DNA from 2 places in the Streptomyces sp. NPDC001714 genome. Region 2 is predicted to be linked to the other one. Evidence: riboswitches for the same ligand, from Rfam matches in the RefSeq annotation. Region 2 holds a riboswitch; the other holds the start of a gene.
The links. Region 2 has a riboswitch for thiamine pyrophosphate ahead of thiO (glycine oxidase ThiO). Riboswitches for the same ligand answer to the same signal wherever they lie in the genome.
Positions count from the first base shown of each region.

Region 1: it holds a riboswitch for thiamine pyrophosphate, as region 2 does, so the genes downstream of both, thiC (phosphomethylpyrimidine synthase ThiC) here and thiO (glycine oxidase ThiO) in region 2, are expected to answer to the same signal.

Region 1 is NZ_JBIAUL010000003.1:412,343-419,338, forward strand. It holds gene ACFY0P_RS10635 (YibE/F family protein) at 1-1,322, opposite strand, end outside; TPP riboswitch at 1,394-1,571, shown strand; gene thiC (phosphomethylpyrimidine synthase ThiC) at 1,564-3,384, shown strand; gene ACFY0P_RS10645 (VOC family protein) at 3,445-3,831, opposite strand; gene ACFY0P_RS10650 (LysR family transcriptional regulator) at 4,031-4,963, shown strand; gene ACFY0P_RS10655 (hypothetical protein) at 5,088-5,957, opposite strand; gene ACFY0P_RS10660 (metallophosphoesterase) at 6,139-6,996, opposite strand, start outside.
Region 2 is NZ_JBIAUL010000006.1:130,689-137,684, forward strand. It holds gene ACFY0P_RS17430 (deoxyribonuclease IV) at 1-388, opposite strand, end outside; gene pknB (Stk1 family PASTA domain-containing Ser/Thr kinase) at 423-2,381, opposite strand; gene ACFY0P_RS17440 (thiazole synthase) at 2,693-3,487, opposite strand; gene thiS (sulfur carrier protein ThiS) at 3,493-3,705, opposite strand; gene thiO (glycine oxidase ThiO) at 3,702-4,862, opposite strand; TPP riboswitch at 4,860-4,971, opposite strand; gene ACFY0P_RS17455 (NAD(P)/FAD-dependent oxidoreductase) at 5,125-6,363, shown strand; gene ACFY0P_RS17460 (Rv2175c family DNA-binding protein) at 6,503-6,868, shown strand; gene thiE (thiamine phosphate synthase) at 6,901-6,996, shown strand, end outside.

The sequences.
Region 1 (6,996 bases), on a different contig from region 2:
ATGTGGTCGCGGCCGATGCGGATGCCGGCCCGGTACAGCCCGCGCCAGCCCATCGTGGGGTTGGCCTCGTGCAGCTCCCAGACGGCCGAGGTCTGGGTCACGGTCACGTCGTCCAGGACACCCAGCGAACCGATGATGACGCCGGCCAGCAGCAGACCGCTCATGTCGATCGACGGGTACAGGCCGTGGATCAGGCCGGTGCTGTCGTCGGTGTTGCCGGTGAGCGCGGCCCAGTCGATGAACTCCGAGCCGAGCAGGCCGATCAGACACAGTGAGACCAGCGTGCCGAGCACGGCCACCGAGGTCCGGGCCGACAGCCCGTGGCAGATGTACAGGGCGATCAGCATGATGGCGCTCGACCCGACCACCGCCATCAGCAGCGGATTCGAGCCCTGCAGGATCCCCGGCAGGATGAACAGGGTCAGCAGCAGGAAGCTGACGGCCAGCGCGACCAGCGCCATCACACCGCGCAGCCGGCCCACCACCACGACGGCGAGTGCGAAGATCCCGGCCAGCAGGGCCATCGGGAACTTCCGGTTCACGTCGGTGACCGAGTACTGCAGGTCCTTGGGAGCGGAAGGCTCGTACGCGGCCACGACCTGCTCGCCCTCGTGCAACTGCCGGGACTGGTCGGGCTGCACGATCTCGGTGAAGGTACGGCCCTTGTCCTTGCCGGTGTCGACCCGGACCGTGGCCTTCTTGCAGGTGCCGTCCTCCTCCTTCGAGGAAGTGCCGTCGGCGGTGGAGGTGTCGGCGGTCAAGCCGCCCCCGGAGGCGTTGACCGACTTGCAGCTGACCGAGACGACCTTGGTGACCGTCGCCGCCTGCGTCTGGCGGTCGAAGCCGACGCCGGTGCGCTCGTGCGGCGGGGCGCCACCGGGCCACAGCACCACCAGGCCGACCACCACCGCGGCGGTGAAGGGGATGAGGATCGCCGCGATGACCTTGCGCAGATGCTTGGAGACGGGCGCGGCCGGGCCGTGGCTGTGGCTGTGTCCGTGCGAGTGGCCGTGCCCGCCGCCGGGCCGGGAGCTGTCCTGGCCCGGGCGGGGCGAACGGCCCTGAGCCTGGCCGTGGGGCGATTCGCCATGGGCCTGGCCGTGGGGCGATTCGCCATGGGCCTGGCCGTGGCCGTGGGCATGGCTGTCGTCGTGATGGTGGGCGTGGCTGAGGGCCTGCCCGTGGTCGTACTGCTCGCCCTGCCTGTGGATGTGTCCGTCACCGGCACCATGGCCCCCGTGGCCGGATTCGCCGCCCTGCGTGGCGCCGTTGCCGCGCCGTGGGTCGGGGGGCGGATAGGGGTGCTGCTGCGTCGAGGTCACCGCCCGATCATCGCAAGAACGGGAGAGGCCCTCTGTTCACCGCGCCCGAATTGACGCTAGCGTGGAGGCACCTTTGCACACGCGGGAGCTCGGAGCACCGGGCTGAGAGGGCGCTGACCTCCGTATTCGCGATGTTTCACGTGGAACGAGTGCTGTTTCACAGGAAACGCCGCCCGACGGAAGCCGCTGCGTCGACCGCCGAACCTGTTACCGGGTAATGCCGGCGTAGGGAGTAGGTCTCATGACCAACAAGGACGCACGCACGCCTGCCTTCAGCCAGGACGAACAGCCCATTGCGGGCGAATCGTCGTCGGGGGCCGGGAAGTCCATCGGCTGGCACAAGGGGTATGTCGCGGGCTCCCGCCCCGACCTGCGGGTGCCGGTCCGTCAGGTGCATCTCACCAACGGGCAGTCGGTCACGCTCTACGACACCTCGGGCCCGTACACCGATCCGCTCGTCGAGACCGACGTCCGCAGGGGCCTGCCGCCGCTGCGGGAGAACTGGATCGTCGCCCGCGGCGACACCGAGGAGTACGCGGGCCGGCCCGTCCGTCCCGAGGACGACGGGATCAAGCACACGTCGCCGCGCGGTGGCCTGCGCAACCTGGACGCGGTCTTCCCGGGCCGCCCGCGCCAGCCGCGCCGCAGCCGGGAAGGCGAGGCGGTGACCCAGCTCGCGTATGCCCGCCGGGGCGAGATCACCCCGGAGATGGAGTACGTGGCCATCCGCGAGAACGTTTCTCCCGAGGTGGTCCGTGAGGAGATCGCGGCGGGCAGGGCCGTGCTGCCCGCCAACGTCAACCACCCGGAGATCGAGCCGATGATCATCGGCAAGCGGTTCCTGGTGAAGGTCAACGCCAACATCGGCAACTCCGCGGTCACCTCCTCCATCGAGGAGGAGGTCGAGAAGATGACCTGGGCGACCCGCTGGGGTGCCGACACGGTCATGGACCTCTCCACCGGCCGCAACATCCACACCACCCGCGAATGGGTGCTGCGCAACTCCCCCGTCCCCATCGGCACGGTGCCGCTCTACCAGGCCCTGGAGAAGGTCGACGGCAGGGCCGAGGAGCTGACCTGGGAGATCTACAAGGACACGGTCGTCGAACAGGCCGAGCAGGGCGTGGACTACATGACCGTCCACGCGGGCGTGCGCCTGCCGTACGTGCCGCTCACCGCCAACCGCAAGACCGGCATCGTCTCGCGCGGCGGCTCGATCATGGCGGCCTGGTGCCTCGCGCACCACAAGGAGTCGTTCCTGTACGAGAACTTCGAGGAACTCTGCGAGATCCTCGCCGCCTACGACGTCACGTACTCGCTGGGCGACGGCCTGCGCCCCGGCTCCATCGCGGACGCCAACGACGAGGCCCAGTTCGCGGAACTGCGCACGCTCGGGGAACTCAACCGGATCGCCAGGCGTTTTGATGTACAGACCATGATCGAAGGCCCGGGCCACGTCCCGATGCACAAGATCAAGGAGAACATCGACCTTCAGCAGGAGATCTGCGATGAAGCTCCGTTCTATACGCTCGGCCCGCTGACCACCGACGTCGCACCGGCGTACGACCACATCACCTCCGGCATCGGCGCCGCGATGATCGCCTGGTGGGGCACGGCGATGCTCTGCTACGTCACGCCCAAGGAGCACCTGGGCCTGCCCAACCGGGACGACGTCAAGACCGGCGTCATCACCTACAAGATCGCAGCCCATGCGGCCGACCTCGCCAAGGGCCACCCGGGTGCGCAGGAGTGGGACGACGCGCTGTCCGACGCCCGCTTCGAGTTCCGGTGGGAGGACCAGTTCAACCTCGCCCTGGACCCGGACACGGCCCGCGAGTTCCACGACGAGACGCTTCCGGCGGAGCCGGCGAAGACGGCCCACTTCTGCTCGATGTGCGGGCCGAAGTTCTGCTCGATGAAGATCAGCCAGAGCATCTCGGAGCGGTTCGGCGGTGGGGCGGCCGAAGGGGCGTCTGCGGAGGAGATCGCTGAGGGGATGCTGCAGAAGTCGAAGGAGTTCGCGGCGAGCGGGAACCGGGTGTACCTGCCGATGGCGGACTGAGCCCTTCCGCAGGGTGCCGGTCCGGGGCGTCGAGTACCTGGACCGGCACCCTCGGCTCGCTCACCCTGCGAGGTCCTGCGGGTACCAGCGCAGTTCCACCGTGTTGCCGTCCGGGTCCTGGACGTAGACCGACGTGGCAGTGCCCCGGGCGCCGAAGCGCTCCACGGGTCCCTCGACGACGGCGAACGCGCCTGAGCGGATGATCCCGTCCCAGTCCACCGGTTCCACGGTGAGACAGATGTGGTCGACATTGGATTCGCCCCGGGGGCGGACGACCAGATCGATGACGGTCTCGGGCGTGACCCTCACCGAGGGGAAGGGGACCGTGCCGGCCCGCCACTCCGCGAGACGGACCGGTGTCAGACCGAGGACTCCGGCGTAGAAGTCCAGCGACCGTTCGACGTCTTCGACATTGAGGACCAGGTGGTCGAATGCCTTTACGCGCACGGGAGGCACCTTGTCTCCGGAACGCCGTCGCGGTGTCGGGGAACTGGGCATGGCAGGGGTGTTCACGGGGCTTCCTCGGAGTCGGACCGGGTGTCGCGGGTGATGGGGGGACGCCTTCAACGATCGACCGCGGGGTGGATGCCATCAAGCCATGATCGGAACACGACCGTTGAGCCACGCTCAACGCCAAGGGGGCGTCATGCTGGAGCGGCTGGAGACCGAGATCTTCCTGACGCTTGCCGAAGAACTGCACTTCGGGCGGACCGCCGAGCGGTTGCAGATCACGACCGGGCGGGTCAGCCAGGTGATCAAGAAACTGGAACGCCGTGTCGGTGGCGCTCTGTTCGAACGCAACAGCCGTACCGTCCGTCTCACCCCGGTCGGACGGCAGTTGGCCGAAGACCTGCGTCCCCTGGTCACCGCCATGGAGGAGGCACTGTGCAGAGCTGGCGACGCCAGCCGTGGTGTCACTGGAGAACTGCGGGTGGCCTTCCTGGGCGAGTGGACGGCGCCGGCACTGCTCAGAGCCGTCGGCCTGTTCACCGAACGCCACCCCGACTGCCGTGTCCACGTGCGGGAGGTTCAGCTGTCCAACTCCCGGGCGAGTCTGCTGGACGGCTCGATCGACATCCTCCTGGCCTCCTACCCGTTCGACGGCATGGCCTGCGGACCGGTGCTGCTGAGGGAGGAGCGGGTGCTCGCGGTGGCCGCCGGGCATCCGTTGGCCGGGGAGCGGTCGGTGTCGGCCGAAGTACTGGCTCAGTACCCGGTGGTGCAGTACCCCGACGTGACCTCCGCGGGCTTCAAGAGGGACCGCACACCGGACCGCACGCCGTCGGGCAGGCCCGTTCCGAAGGGGCCGGCCGGCGGGTCGTTCTCCGAGATGCTCACTCTGGTCGCGATGGACAGAGGTGTCCTCCCGGTCGGAGAGCATTCCCGGCAGTACTACCCGCGACCCGATATCGCCTATGTGCCCCTCCACGACACTCCGCCGATCGAGCGGGGACTGGTGTGGCCGGAGGGCAACACGACGGAGCGGGTGCGCGCCTTCGTCAGAGCGGCGACCGATACCGTGAAGCCGACACCGACTGCCTCTGCGGCGCCCTCTACGGGCAGAAGTCCGTACGGATGAAGACAGGGCCGCCATGCCGGCGGCGTGGGAGGAGTTCGGCGGTCGTGCCGCCCGTCTGCTCCCCGGTGCGGCCTCGTAGGCCGGGTGTCCGGCCTGCGCCCCCGGCCAGGGGGCGCAAGCCGGGTTATTCCGGCTGGTGTTCCGGGCCTCCGAAGTCCGGGCTGGTGTAGTCCGGGCTGGTGAAGCTCGGGCGGGGGGCGGGTGCGGCGCCGTCGTCGGTGCTGAAGCCGGGACGGTCGTAACCGAGACGCGGCATCCGGCCCGCCGGGCCCGACGGCGCGGTGCGGCGCAGTCCGGCCGTGCCGGAGTCGGCGGCCAGTGCTTCCCGCAGGAAGGGCAGGATGCCGCGCTCCAGCAGGGCGTCCCGCCAGGCCTCCCGGGCCTTGGCCACCTCCCCGCCGGGTTCGCCGTAGGCTCCGGCCTCCAGCGAGGGGCTGTTGCGCAGTGCGGTGAGCAGCAGTCCCGCGCCGGCCATCAGGATGGCGGCCGCGGTCACGACGCCGAACACCCAGCCCGCGGTGAGCATGGTCTGGGCGAACGCCGGGGCCGGGTCCAGCATCTTCAGGACGTAGCCGACGAGCAGGAAGATAGCGGCGGCGGTGCCCGCGAGCACCGGCGCCAGGACCAGGGCGAGGGCGAAGCCTCCGGCGCCGGTGGTCTCGGCGGCCTCGCCGAGAGTGGTGGCGAGCCCCATCGCGCCGCCCGTGCCCGGCTCTGCGGAGCCGGTCTCCTGGACGGTGGGCGGGGTGGACCGCGCCGGATTGCGCAGTTCCTCGCGAACCTTCACATAGTGCTGGTACTCGGACGCCGCGGCCGCCGTGATCAGTGCGGTGGCGTTGAGCGCCATGGTGCGCAGCTGTTCGGTGTTCAGATGCTGGCCTATACCGGCCAGTTCGGGACGGTACGGGGCGGAGCGCAGCGCCTCATCGAGGATCCGCTCGTACTCCTGGCGGTCCTCGCTGTGCAGGTGCTGCGGAACGCTGTTCATGTGCATCCCCCGATGCTCCGTAGGGCTGGTGGCTCGCACGCCGGCGAGCCGTCGGGCAGAAACGGAGGGGAGCCTGCTACGGATAAACCGATGGTAGAGCCGTTACGGCACGCGGTGACAGGGGGTTGCCGGAAATTGGGGGTGGCCTGCGTGTGACGCCGGGGGGATCGAACAGCCCGGCGAACGCTCAGGCATCCAGCGGAAGTTGTCTCACCAGCAGCTTTCCGGCCATGGTCACGCCGCCGTCCATGGCGATGGCGAGCCCGTCGGCGTAGACGTGCGGTCCCTCCACGACGGGGCCGCTGCCCTCCTCGCCCTCCTCGGAGCCGACTTCGCCCAGCAGATAGGGAATCGGGCTGTGCCCGTGAACGATCCGGGTACCGCCGTACGTATCGAGAAGGGAACGGACGGCGTCTGCACCCCCCTCGTCGCGGAAGGAGAAGCGCTTGGTGAACTTGCGGAACAGGTCCCACACCTCGTCCGCGTCATTACGCGTGATGGTCTCGCGGACCGTGTCGTTGACCGCCTCGATCGAGTCGCCGTAGTCGAGGTAGGCGGTGGTGTCGGAGTGGACCAGCAGATAGCCGTCGACCTCCTCGACGGCGTCCAGCCGGGCCATCCACTGCAGGTGGTGGTCCTGGAGCCGGTCCATGTCGGTCTTCTGGCCGCCGTTGAGCAGCCAGGCCGCCTGGAAGGTGGCGGTGCCCGCGCCGGAGTTGACGGGGGTGTCGCCGAACCGCTTGGCGCCGAGCAGCAGCAGCTCGTGGTTGCCCATGAGGGCCTTGCAGTAGCCGCCGGCCGCTGCCGCCTCGGCGGACAGCCGCATCACCAGGTCGATGACGCCGATACCGTCCGGACCCCGGTCGGTGAAGTCGCCGAGGAACCACAGCCGGGCGACGCCCCCACACCAGTGCCCGTCCGCGTCGATCAGGCCCTGCTCGCGCAGCGCGGCGACCAGCTCGTCGAAGTAGCCGTGCACATCGCCGACGACGTACAGCGGGCCCGGGCCGTCGGCGGGCTGCACCGCCGGGGCGGTGGCCGGTTC
Region 2 (6,996 bases):
GCGCCACGTCCCGGGCCCGGCCGCCGGTCGCGCTCCCGGTGTGCACGACCACGCCGAGCGCCCCGATCTCCCGGCCGCGCCGCAGCGAGTGCCGCAGCGACTCCACCGACCTCTCCACGGTCGCCTCGGTGTGCGACCCGAAGTTGATCAGGTACGGGGCGTGCACGTACGCCGGGATCGCCCCCACCGCGCAGGCCGCGCGGAACGCCTCGTCCTGCTTCGGGCTGCCCGCCGGGGTGGCCCAGCCGCGCGGGTTGGCGACGAAGACCTGTACGGTCTCGGCCTTCAGCTCACGGGCGTACGACAGCCCCACGGAGTGCAGACCGCCGGCCACCGGGACATGGCCGCCGACGGGGTTGCGGACGGGGCCTGACTGCTGACTCTTCACCCGTCAAGGGTGTCACGGCGCGGCCCGCACCCGGTCACCGGATGGTGATCGTGATCGTCGACCCCTTGGGCGCCTGCTCGCCGGCGTCCACCGACTGCTTCCGCACGGTGTCGCCGAACAGCCCGAGCAGCCCGCGGTCCTCCTTGACCTGGAAACCGGACTGCTCCAGCAGCTTGGTCGCGTCGTCCACCGTGGCCCCGACCACGTTGGGCACCTCGACCAGCTCCGGGCCCTTGGACAGCGTCAGCGTCACGGTGTCGCCCTCGGCGGCCTGCGCGTCGCCCGCCGGGGTCTGCCGGGCGACCTGCCCCTGGTCGTACTCGGAGTTGATCTCGGTGGCGGACACCGTCACCTTCAGCCCGGCCTCCTGAAGCTCCTGCCGGGCGTCGTCCAGGTCGTCGCCGGTGACGTCGGGGACGTCGACCGGGGCACCCTTGCTGACGACGAGCGCGATCGCGGTCCCGGCGTGCCGCTTGGAACCCGCGCCCGGGTCGGTCGAGATGACCGAACCCTTGGGCACGCCCTCGCTGAACTCCCGGGTCACCATGCCCGGTGCCAGCCCGTCGGCGGTCAGCAGCAGCTTGGCCCTGGCCAGCGTCCGCCCCTGCACGTCCGGCACGTTCACCGTCTCGGGGCCGTCCGAGATGGTGAGCTTCACCGAGTCGTTGCTGCGGATCCGCTCGCCGGCCGCCGGGTCGGTGCTGATCACCGTGCCCCGCTTCACCGTGTCGCTGTAGGCGTGCTCGACCGACCCGACGTCGAGCCCGGCCTCCTTCAGCCGCGCGGTGGCCTGGGCCTCGGTCTTCGACAGCAGCGGCGGGACCTTGGTGAACTGCCCGGAGTTGATGTACCAGACGCCGGCGCCGGCACCGAGGACGATCAGTACGGCCAGGACGAGCGTCACCAGCCCGCGCCGGGACCGACGGCCCCCGCGCCGCCGGTCGGATGGGGGTGCCCCCGCGCGAGCGAAGCCGAGCGTGGGGGAGGGCGGCGCCTCGAACCGGCTGGTCCGCAGCACCCCCTCGTCCTCCTCGTTGACGGGCAGCGGCCGGGGCACCGTCAGCGACCGGGGTATGACACTGGTCCGGTCCTCGCCGATGTCGTGCGCCTCCGCCAGCGCCTGCGGCGGCACGGCGTCCAGCTGCTCGGCCCGGAGCGCGCTCCGCGTCTCCCGCAGCAGGGCGAGCAGCGCGACGGCGTCGTACGGACGGACCCCCGGATCACGGGCCGTGCCGCGGGCGACCAGCTCGTCCAGCTCGTAGGCCAGCCCCGGCACCACGGTCGACGGCGCCGGCACGTCCTCGTGCAGGTGCTTGTACAGAATGACCGCGGGTGAATCGGAGTCGTGCGGCTTCTCACCGGTGAGCATCTCGTACAGCACGACACCGCACGCGTACACGTCGACGCGCGGATCGGCGGCCCCGCTCTCGACCTGCTCGGGCGCGAGGTACGACACGGTGCCCAGCACGGCGCCGGTCGTACTGGTGACGGAGTCCACGGACCGCACCAGCCCGAAGTCCGCGACCTTGACCCGCCCGTCGTCCCCTATCAACACGTTCTCGGGCTTCATGTCCCGGTGCACGAACCCGGCGCGGTGCGCGGCGCCCAGCGCGGCCAGCACCGGCTCCAGGATGTCCAGCGCGGCCCGCGGCTGCAGCGCGCCGCGCTCGCGCAGCACGTCACGCAGGGTGCAGCCGGCGACGTACTCCATGGCGAGGTACACGTACGACCGGTCGGCTCCCTGGTCGTAGACCTGGACGACGTTCGGGTGGGCCAGTCGGGCGACCGACTTGGCCTCCCGGATGAACCGCTCGACGAAGGACCCGTCGGCGGCGAGCGCCGGGTGCATCACCTTCAGCGCGAGCACGCGGTCCAGCCGGATGTCCAGGGCCCGGTACACCGTGGCCATCCCGCCGACGGCGATCCGCGCGTCGACGCGATACCGGCCGTCGAGCACCTGCCCGACGAGGGGGTCCTGAAGGGTCGTATCCACGCGGCGAGTCTACGAGCACCGGCTGACACCTCCACAGGTGAGACCGCTTTCCCAGAGGGACTGCAGCGCACCTGTGACGCTTCACACCTGGCTGAAATATGCACCTATCCCACAGCCGCCGACGGCGCTCGGCCCCCCGGCCAGGCTCTCTCCCCTTCCCGCAGCCGCCGACGGTGATCGACCCCCCGGCCGGGCTTGTCCCCCCTCCCGCAGCCGCCGACGGCGCTCGGCCCCCACGGGAGAGTCCGGCCTTCCAGCGAACGGTTTCGGGCGGTGCGTGGGTGGGAGAGCAGGCGGGAGCGGACCGACGCTCAGAACGCAGGGCGCTCGGGGTCCAGCACGGCCAGGCCCTCCGCAGGAGACGACGCCTCCGCGAGGTACCGGCGGGGAATCCGCCCCGCCAGCCGGGCCAGCCGCCCCGCCTCCACCCCGGCTCGCATGGCGTGAGCCATCCGCTCGGGATCCTGCGCCCGCGTCACCGCCGACGCCAGCATCACCCCGGCACACCCCAGCTCCATCGCCAGCGCCACGTCCGACGCCGTACCGGCCCCCGCGTCCAGAATCACCGGCACCCGCGCGTGCTCGACGATCAGCTGGAAGTTGTGCGGGTTGCGGATCCCGAGCCCCGACCCGATCGGCGACCCGAGCGGCATCACCGCGGCGCACCCCACGTCCTCCAGCTTGCGGGCCAGCACCGGATCGTCGTTCGTGTACGGCAGCACCGTGAACCCGTCGTCCACCAGCGTCTCCGCCGCGTCAAGGAGCTCGACCGGATCGGGGAGCAAGGTCCGCTCGTCGGCGATGACCTCCAGCTTGATCAGCGAGGTCCCCAGCGCCTCCCGCGCCAGCCGGGCCGTCAGCACCGCCTCGCCCGCGGTGTAGCACCCGGCCGTGTTCGGCAGCACCCGGATCCCGAGCCGATCGAGCACCGACAGCACGGAGCCCCGTACCCCCGGGTCCACCCGCCGCATCGCGACCGTGGTCAGCTCGGTCCCGGACGCGACGAGGGCCCGCTCCAGCACCTCCAGGCTGGGCGCACCGCCGGTACCCATGATCAACCGGGAGGAGAACGTCGTACCCCCCAGGACGAAGGGATCGTCGGCCACGGCGCTCAGCCTCCCTGCACGGCGGTCAGGACTTCCACCCGGTCACCGTCGGCGAGCCCGGTCGTCGCCCACTGCCCGCGCGGTACGACGGTCTCGTTGACGGCCGCGGCCACCCCGGAGGGCGCGGCCGTGAGGGACCGCACCAGCGAGTCGAGAGCGGTGCCCGGGGCGATCTCCAGGCGCTCCCCGTTGACGGAGATGGTGACGGAGATGTTCATGCGCTCTGCTCCACGAGGACGTCGCCGAATCGCCTCGGCGTGAACGGACGGGCCTCCTGCGGCAGCTCGCCGCCGGCCAGCAGCTCCGCCATCACGTCTCCGGTGACCGGCGTGAGCAGCACCCCGTTGCGGTAGTGCCCGGTGGCCAGCAGCAGTCCGTCGAGGCGGGTCGGCCCGAGCAACGGCGCGTTGTCGGGGGAGCCGGGGCGCAGGCCGGCCCGGGTCTCGGTCAGGGGCAGCTCGGTGATGCCGGGGACCAGCTCGTGCGCGTCGCGCAGCAGCTCGTACACACCGCCCGCGGTGACCGTCGTGTCCCAGCCCAGCTCCTCGCTGGTCGCGCCGACGACCAGCTCGCCGTTCTCCCGGGGCACCAGGTAGACGTTCCCGCCGCGCACCACAGCCCGTACCGTCCGGCTGAGGAAAGGTGCGTACCGCGCGGGCACGGTCAGCCGCAGCACCTGCCCCTTCACCGGCCGCACCGGCGGCAGCACGTCGTCCGGCACGCCCGCCAGCCGCCCGCTCAGGCTCCCGCCGGCGAGCACCACCTGCCCGGCGCCCCAGGCCGCGCCCGCACGGGTGACGACCCCGGCGGCCCGCCCCCGCACCACCTCCAGGCGCTCGGCCCAGTCGCGGTGGAGGACCACCCCGGTCCGCTCGCACGCGGCCACCAGCGCGGCCGCCAGCCGGCGCGGGTCGATCTGGTGGTCGCCGTCGACCCGCAGCCCGCCGCGCACGCCCGGCGCGAGCATCGGCTCCAGGCGTCGGCACTCCCGCCCGGACAGCCACTCGGACTCCAGGCCCGACTGCTGCTGGAGGGCGTGCAGCTCGCGCAGATGGGCGCGGTCGTCGGCGTCCAGCGCGACCGCGAGCGTGCCGCAGCGCCGGTAGCCGAGGTCGTGGCCGGTCAGCTCGGTGAGCTCGGCGGCGAAGGCGGGATAGCGGCGGGCGGAGGCCAGATTGAGCCCCAGCAGCGTCTGCTCCCCGTAGTGCAGTTCGGTGACCGCGGCCAGCATCCCGGCCGCGACCTGCGCGGCCCCGCCGCCGGGCTCGGGGTCGACCACGGCGACGGCGAGCCCGCGCTGAGCCGCCCGCCAGGCCGTGACCAGGCCGATGATTCCGCCCCCGATGACGAGGACGTCGGACGTACGTGAGGACATGGGCGTCCAGCCCCTCCCTTCGCCGGCATGACCCGGATCAGGTTCGTACGGTCGGAGGCCGCCAGCCTCCCTCTCAGCCCGGTGCGTCCGGGCTCCCGCGTGTGCTTCCCCGCCACCCTAGCCCGCGGAGCTCCGCCCTTGTAAGACGGCCTCGGACGGCACTGTGGACAGCGTGGTGGACGGTGCTGTGGAACAGGTCACTCGCCACGCCCCCTGACTGACTCTCTGTCAGTTGTCTATCGTTCTTGTCTATGGTGATCAGGTGAGCGAGCAGACGCAGCGACGGAGCACGTCACAGACGCGGCGCGTGGTCGTCGTGGGCGCGGGGATGGCCGGGGTGCAGACCGCCGTCGCCCTGCGCGAGCAGGGGTTCACCGGAACCGTCACGCTGATCGGCGCCGAACCGCACCAGCCGTACGACCGGCCGCCGCTCTCCAAGGCCGTGCTGCTCGGCAAGTCGGAGGGCTCCGCCTTCGAGGTCGACTTCGAGGCGCTCGGCATCGAGCTGGCGCTCGGCCGCGAGGCGCTGGGCGTGCGCACCGCCGACCACGAGCTGGACACCGAGGCCGGACCGGTGCCGTACGACGTCCTGGTCCTCGCCACCGGCGCCGAGCCGATCACGCTGCCCGGCACCGAGGGCGTGCCCGGCGTCCATCTGCTGCGCACCCTGGACGACGCCGAGCGGCTGCGGCCCGTGCTCGCCCGGCAGCACGACATCGTGGTCGTCGGCGCGGGCTGGATCGGCGCCGAGTTCGCGACCGCGGCCCGCGAGGCGGGCTGCGCGGTCACCGTGGTCGAGGCCGCGGACCGCCCGCTCGCGGGAGCGCTCCCCGCCGAGGTCGCCGCGCCGATGGCCGCCTGGTACGCGGACAGCGGCACCGAACTGCGCACCCACGCGCGCGTGGTGCACATCGAGCCCGGCGTGGTGGTGCTCGACGACGGCTCGCGGCTGCCCGCGGGCGCCGTCGTGGTCGGCATCGGCGCCCGCCCCGCCACCGCCTGGCTGGCCGGTTCCGGCATCGGGCTGGGCGCGCACCGCGAGGTGCTCGCCGACGACCGCCTGCGCACCACCGTCCCCGACGTCTACGCGGTCGGCGACTGCGCCTCGTTCCCGTCCGGCCGCTACGGCGAGCGCCTCATGGTCCACCACTGGGACAACGCCCTCCAGGGGCCGCGCACGGTCGCCGCCAACATCCTCGGCGAGACCGACGCGGTCTACGACCCGGTCCCGTACTTCTGGTCGGAACAGTTCGGCCGCTTCGTCCAGTACGCCGGCCACCACGCCGCCGCCGACCGCCTGGTCTGGCGCGGTGACCCGTCCGGCCCCTCCTGGAGCGTCTGCTGGCTGCGCGCGGACCGCCTGGTCGCCCTCTTGGCGGTAGGCCGCCCCCGCGACCTGGCCCAGGGCCGCAGGCTGATCGAGGCGAGTACCCGAATGGACCCCGAGGCCCTCGCAGACCCCGGCCGCCCCTTGAAGAACGCGACTGCAGCGCCCCTTTAGGGGCGCTGGGGGTCACCCCCGGCCGAAGGCTGGGGGGAGGAACTGCGTGACCAGCCCCCACTCACCCGCACCCGACCCCCGACACGTACCCGGCACCACCCATCGCGGCCCACCCGGCGAAGCGCCTACCCTGGATCCCGTGACCGAGATTGACACGAAGATCGATGCTCTCGTCCCCTCCTGGCTCACCCTCCCCGACATCGCAGAGATGATGGACGTCGAGGTGACGCGCGTGCGGCAGCTGGTCAAGGAGGGCCAGCTCATCGCCGTCCGCCGCGGTGAGAACAGGGCACTGCACGTCCCCGCCGCCTTCATCGACGGGGACAAGGTCGTCAAGGGCCTGTCCGGCACCCTGACGCTCCTGCGGGACGACGGCTTCACGGACGAAGAGATGCTGGAGTGGCTCTTCACTCCCGACGCGACCCTGCCCGGCACCCCCGCGCAGGCGCTCAGCGAGAATCGCGGCACGGAGGTGAAGCGCCGCGCCCAGGCGCTCGCCGTCTGAGGCAGCCAGTACCGACACAACGGGGGACACCGATGACCGACACCGCCCGCGCCCAGCTGGCCGACGCCCGGCTCTACCTGTGCACGGACGCCCGTAAGGAGCAGGGCGACCTCGCCCAGTTCCTGGAC